Regions from separate parts of the Stappia quadratibracata genome, predicted to be linked through region 1. Evidence: riboswitches for the same ligand, from Rfam matches in the RefSeq annotation. Region 1 holds a riboswitch; the other holds the start of a gene.
The links. A riboswitch is a leader RNA that binds a small molecule or an ion and turns the genes downstream of it on or off. The one in region 1 is predicted to bind cobalamin.

Region 2: linked by a shared signal. The riboswitch ahead of H7H34_RS09165 (DUF1636 family protein) and the one ahead of H7H34_RS05670 (TonB-dependent receptor plug domain-containing protein) in region 1 are both predicted to bind cobalamin.

What each region holds. Positions count from the first base shown of each region.
Region 1 is NZ_JACMIA010000001.1:1,256,373-1,259,573, reverse strand. Features, by position in the region: gene H7H34_RS05675 (ABC transporter substrate-binding protein) at 1-84, opposite strand, end outside; gene H7H34_RS05670 (TonB-dependent receptor plug domain-containing protein) at 59-2,071, opposite strand; cobalamin riboswitch at 2,252-2,467, opposite strand; gene rnk (nucleoside diphosphate kinase regulator) at 2,927-3,201, shown strand, end outside.
Region 2 is NZ_JACMIA010000001.1:2,109,188-2,112,388, forward strand. Features, by position in the region: gene H7H34_RS09155 (ABC transporter substrate-binding protein) at 1-390, opposite strand, end outside; gene H7H34_RS09160 (ABC transporter ATP-binding protein) at 454-1,353, opposite strand; gene H7H34_RS09165 (DUF1636 family protein) at 1,350-1,796, opposite strand; cobalamin riboswitch at 1,913-2,161, opposite strand; gene zigA (zinc metallochaperone GTPase ZigA) at 2,212-3,201, opposite strand, start outside.

The DNA of each region.
Region 1 (3,201 bases):
CGGAAACGACAGCGCCAGCAGGGCGGCGAGGACAATCCCCGCCGCCCCGCCCCTTGCGTCAGAAGCTTGCCTTGATGCCCGCATAGGCGGTCAGTCCTTGTGAGTTGTAGCTGTAGACTTCCTGGTACTGCTGATCGAGCAGGTTCTCCACCCGGCCATAGACCGTGAAATTGTCAGAAACCCTGTAGTCGGCACCGACATTCACGAGGAAATACTCGGACAGTGTCACCCGGGTCTGCGGCGTTGCGCTGATGAACTCGTTGTCCTTCATCCGGCCGTTGAAGATCGTGTCGAGGAAGAGGTTTCCCCGCCCTTCGTGGAAGGCATAGACGAGGCTGAGCGAGCCCGAGTGCTTGGGCCGGCGCACCTCCTGCAGGCCCGTCGGCTCGGTCGCATCCAGATAGGTGTAGGTGCCCTTGGCGTAGAGGTCGGCCAGCAGTTCCACGCCGAGCGACACCTCGATGCCCTGGCGCCTGCTGATCCCGTCCATGTTGGCCGGCGAGGAGCCGGCGCCCGCCACCCAGGGCGTCCAGATCTCGTCTTCCAGCCGCTCGTTGAAATAGGTCACGTCGGCGACCGCCCGCCCGCCCCAGAACCTTTGCTCGATGCCGATGTCCCAGGCGAAGTTCTTTTCCGGCCGCAGGTTCGGGTTTCCGGTGAAGGTCGCCGGAATGAAGCCGAACTGCTCGAAAAAGGTCGGGTTGGTGATGCCTGTGCCGATGGAGGCGTGGAAGCGCGTACCGGTCTCGTGCAGCTGATAGGCGGCGCTGGCGCTGTAGGTCAGCGTGTCCTTGAACTGGTCGTTGCGGTCGTAACGCAGGCCTGCGCTGAAGAACAGGGCGTCGAGGAACGCGCCGCGATACTCGGCGACATAGCTGGTCAGGTCGCGCTGCTTGCCGGGAACCTGCGAGGGATCGTAGGCGGGAAAGGCGTTCTTGTAGTGCTCGCGCTCCCACTCGATGGCGCCGGTCAGGCTGTGTTCGGCGTCGAGGAAATCCGGCGTCGTCGCCGTCACCGTCGCCTGATAGCTGAGGTGCAGGCGGCGGTCGTCGTTGCCGTTCATGCTGCCGGAGTTGAAGCCGCGCCGCTCCAGTCCGGAGTATTCGGCGCGCGCCTTCTGCACCAGCCGGTCGTCGAACAGCGACCAGGACAGGCCGACGCCGGAGTAGAACTCCTTCGTCGCGTTGTATCCGGGCGTGTCGATGACAAGGCCTTCCGTCGGGGTCGGCGGCCAGGAGGAGTCCTGGTCGTCCGTGTCCGACTTGCGGTCGACATAGCGGGCGCTGAGATCGAGGCTCAGGGCATCGGTGATGTCCCAGTTGAAACGGCCGTTCAGCGTGGCGTTGCGGTCGCCGTCCTTCTCCGAGCCGAACTGGGAGATGTTGAAGCCCTCGTTCTGCCGCCAGGCGCCGGAGACCGCGATGTCGAACCTCTCGCCGCCGCCGCGCACGCCCAGATGGCCGGCCACCGTCTTGTCGGTGCCCGTTTCTGTGCGGCCGGTGATTTCCAGGTCGTTGCGGATACCGCCCTTGGTGGTGATGGCGATGACGCCGGAGCTGGCGTTGGAGCCGTAGATGGCGCTTTGCGGGCCGCGCAGCACCTCGATCCGCTCGATGTCGGCGACCTGCAACCCGCCGAAGTCGAATTCGCCGCTGGAGGTGGCCGCCACCTCGACGCCGTCGATCAGCACCAGCACATGGTTGGCTTCCGAGCCGCGGATGCGGATCTGGGTCATGCCGCCATTGCCGCCGGTGCGCGACACGGCAAGGCCCGGCACCTTGCGCAGGGCATCGGCGACATAGCGCTGCTGCGTCGTCTCCAGCTCCTCGCCCGTGATCACCGTGTGGGCACGGCCCACCGCTTCGGCGGCGACCGGCGTGCGCCCGGCGGAGACGACGACCCGGCGCAGCTGCGTCGGCTCCTCGTATCCCCCTTGCGCGTCGAAGCCTTGTGCCTCGAAATCCTGGGCTCGGGCACTTCCCGGCGCCAGCACCATCGCGGCCCCCAATCCGGCCCCCAGCACAGCGGCCACCGGCCCGGCGCGCAAGGCGCCACGCGAAATCGAATTCATCCAGACACACCCCTGACGTGCGCCGAAACGCCCCTCGGCGTCCCGTCGCGATACGGCACGAGCCAGCGGACGCGACCGCGCAACCCCGCGCGAAGACGCAAGGCGGCGGCCTGCGGACGCAGGCGGTTTTCGGGTGTCACCTCAACGGAAAGCCGCGCCTCGACACACCCCGTATCGAAGGTCGGGTGACCGACAGGGGCAGGTCTCCTGGCTCACGGGTCATCGCGGACATTCACCTTCCCAACCCTGCCTTTGGCGGCGGGGTCAGTGGCCTTCGAGCGTCCACTCTCCGTTCACAGTTGCGGGGGCAGCCACGGTTTCGGTCCCTGTTGGGTACGCCTCACCGTGTTCCCTTTTCATCCGGACATGTCCGGAACCTCTGTCGCCGTAAAAGAGAGCGGTTTCGCGCGCCGGAGTCAATCATCTGTCGATGCCCTGTTCGCAGGCACAACCAGACGCTGCGTCAGGACGCCTGCCGGCCCGCTCCCGGCTGCCGCGCAGGCCGGCATGGCAACCCGGGGGCTGCGCGAATCCGGCCCGTCGCAGGGTTCTGCGCGCCTGCTTGCCGCGTCCGGGAAAGCCGTGACTTGACTTTCGCCCCGCAAGCACCGACCTTCTTGGAATGTACACGACCGCTCCGCGCCTGCTTTCCATTTTCAGGGTGTGCCCCATCGCGGGACACTGACCCCCGGCTCGGTCGCGTCGCGCCCCGGCCGCGGGGCATAGGCCGGCTCGTCCCCTCGCGGGCAGACAGCAGGCCACCAAGGCGGCGAACAACTTCCCACAACAGATCATGACCGCCCGACGCGCGCTCACGTGCGTCGGCGGCCTTACAACATTGCAAGGATGCCGAGAATGGCTCCAGCCATCCAGAAGAAGCGCAAGCCCGCCATCACCTTGACCCGCTCGGACCACGAGCGGCTGTCCGGGCTTGCCGATTCCATTTCCTCCCGCAATCCCGCTGTCGCAGATCAGCTGGCGAGCGAGCTCGACCGCGCCCGCGTCGTCGACGACCGGCGCATTTCCGCCGACGTCGTTCGCATGGGATCGCGGCTGCGTTTCACCACCGATGCCGGCGAAGACCGCACCGTGACGCTGGTCTTCCCGGGCGATGCCAACATTGCCGAGGG
Region 2 (3,201 bases), 850 kb from region 1:
CGGCGCCAGCGTGTCCGGGGTGACGTCGCCGCCCGGCTTCATGCCGTAGTACCAGCCGGCGAAGAACAGGTCCGGATCGGCCGCGACGAGATTTTCCAGCGTCGGATATTTCGGCGCGATCTCGGGGATGTCGCCGCGCTTGCGCTCGAACTCCTCGCTGGTCTTGTACCAGCCGCTGATGCCGCTGACGCCAACCATCCGGTCCTGCAGGCCGAGCGCGAAGGCCATCTCGCTCATGTTGATGTCCTGCACCACGATGCGCTCGGGCGCAGCCTCGAAGGTCAGCGGCGTCCCGCAATTGTCGACGGTGACGGGAAAGGCGAGGGCCGGTGCGGCAAGGGCCATCGCAGCGGTGAACAGGGAAAGGCGCTTGAGGCCGGGCTTCTTCATGGGGGACAGACTCCTCGTGAGGATGAAAAACCGTGGAACGCTGGGAAAAGGTGAGGGCGCGGCTCAGCCGCGCGTCGCCACCGCACGCAGATGCGGCGCGCCGGGCGCGGGACGCTCGGGTCCTGAAAGCTCTGATCCTGAAAGCTCGCCGGCGATGCCGGTGCCGAACCGCCCCTCGATGGGGATGTCCAGCACGCTGATCTGGCGGGCCTCCACCGGATGCTGCATCCGGTGCATGTCGACGCTGAAGACCGCACGCACCCGCTCGCTCGACAGCACCTCGACCGGATGGCCGTGCGCGACCAGCCGGCCGCCCTGGATCAGCGCCACATGGCTGGCGAAGGCCTCGATCAGGGTCAGGTCGTGTAAGGCCGCGACCACGGTGATGCCGAGGCCGGAGACGAGGCTGAGCAGCTCGCCGCGCGCCAGCGGATCGAGATGGTTCGTCGGCTCGTCCAGGACCAGGATGCGCGGACGCTGGCAGATGGCGCGGGCGATCTTCGCCCGCTGGCGCTCGCCGCCGGAAATCTCGCTCATGCGCCGGTCGGAAAAGCGCGTCAGGTCGGCCAGCGTCAGCGCCTCCTGCGTTGCCCTGGCGCGGGCCTCGCGCCCGCCGGTGCGGTGATGCGGCAGCTGGCCGAGCGAGACGTATTGCGAGACGGTCAGCCGGTCGTCGCTTTCCTCGCTCTGGCCGACATAGGCGATGACGCGGGCGCGCTCGGTGATCGGCACATTGCGATATGGCCTGCCGCCGAGCAGCATTTCGCCGCCGGTCGGCTCGCTCAGCCCGGCGATCAGCCGGATCAGCGTCGACTTGCCCGCGCCGTTCGGCCCGGCAATGACGAGGATCTCGCCGTCATGCACATGCAGCGTCAGGTCGGAGAGGAGCGCGTCCGCGCCGCGCGGCCGGTAGGCGACCTCGCGCAGCTCCAGCACCACCGGGGTTCCGCTGTGATGGCTCATGCGCCGTTCTCCCGGCCCGGCGATCCGGGGTCGAAAGCGGGCAGGGCGGGCATGCGCGCCAGCGTCTTGCCCTTCAGCCCGTCGGGGCGCTGCAGCGAGGAGCACCAGCCGTCTTCGAGTTCGCCATATTGCCGGGCGAAGGCGACAAGCGTCTCCACATCGCGTTCCGGCTCGATGTCGCCGAACAGATAGCTCGCCTTGCCGTCGGCCTGATAGGCGACCGTGCAGGGGCGCGAGCAGCCGGCCATGCAGGCCGCACCCGCCACGCTCACATGCGCCAGGCCTCCCTCGGCAAGTGCGGCGCTCAGGGCCTCGATCAGGTCCTTGCCCGGCTGTTCGCGCGTTTGCGGATCGCGGCAGGTGGTGCACACGGTGATGCGGTGCCGGCGCGTATCGGGAGCTGCGTCCATGCGGCGTTCGCCGAGCGCCAGGTCATGCGCCATGGCGATGCCCCGCACGTTCGCCCGCAAGGTTCGGCAGGCTGCGGATAAAGGCCCTGGATGGGCGGAAAATGGACTCGTTGCGTGTCATGGCTACCTTCCCGGAACACCCCGTCCGGTCGTCGTTGCGGGAGATGGCAGGTCTCCTGGCTCGCGGGTCCGGTCCGGCCGCGCCTTCCCGCCCGGCTTCGGGCAGTGGCATCGTGCGGCTGGACCTGGGCCATTCGTCCGGTAAAGGACGTCGGCCCCGGCCGCTTACAGTTGCGGGGGCAGCCACGGTCTCGGCCCCTGATGGGTACGCCTCACCGTGTTCCCTTTTCATGCCTCTGGCGGTTCGGCCGTCGGCAACCATCGCCGCCAAACTGGCAGATGACGGGGACCGCATCAAGACCAATCGCCCAAAGCCATCGCCGCCGTCTCACGCCGCGGCGCTGCCCCAGGCGGGGAAGGGGTCGTCGAGCCCGGTCCAGCGCTCCGGATGGAAGCCCGTATCGGCGACCAGCGCCGCGTCGAGTTCGGCGCGGATCGCCGCCTCGTCCATGCCGCTCGTGCCGATGAAGACGATTTCCTGCCGCCGGTCGCCCCACACGGGGTGCAGATAGGGCTCCATCGCCCGCCGCCATTCGGGCGACTCGGGCCAGTGCTGGCGCGGCACCGCCGACCACCACAGCCCGCGCTTTTCAGTGGTGACGAAGGCGCCGGCCTGGCTGATCTCGCCGACGAAACGCGGCCGCGTCGCCAGCCAGAAGAAGCCCTTGGCGCGGATCACGCCCGGCCAGCTCTTGTTGACGAAGCGGCTCAGCGCGCGCGGGGCGAAGGGGCGGCGCGCCCGGTAGACGAAGGAGCGGATGCCGTATTCCTCCGTTTCCGGCACATGGTCGGCAAAGCCGTTCAGCTCCTTGAACCACAGCGGATGCTCGTGCGCCTTGTCGAAATCGAAGCGCCCGGTGCCGAGCACGTCGCGCAAGGGAACCGCAGAGCGGTCGGTCTCCATGATCACCGCATCCGGGTTGAGGGCGCGCACGATCTGGCGCGCGGCTTCGAGATCCAGCGGCCGGGCATCGCTCACCTTGTTGAGGATGATCGTATCGGCAAACTCGATCTGGTCGACGAGCAGGTCGACCAGGGTGCGCTCGTCGTCCTCGCCGAGCGATTCTCCACGCTCGGTCAGGAAGTCGGTGGAGCCGTAGTCCTTCAGCAGATTTGCCCCGTCCACCACCGTCACCATCGAATCGAGCCGCGCCACATCGCTCAGGCTCTCGCCGTTCTCGTCGCGGAATTCGAAGGTCGAGGCGACCGGCAGCGGCTCGGAAATGCCGGTGGATTCGATCACCAGATGGTCGAAGCGGCCCTCCCGGGCCAGCGCCTGCACCTCGCGCAACAGATCCTCGCGCAGCGTGCAGCAGAT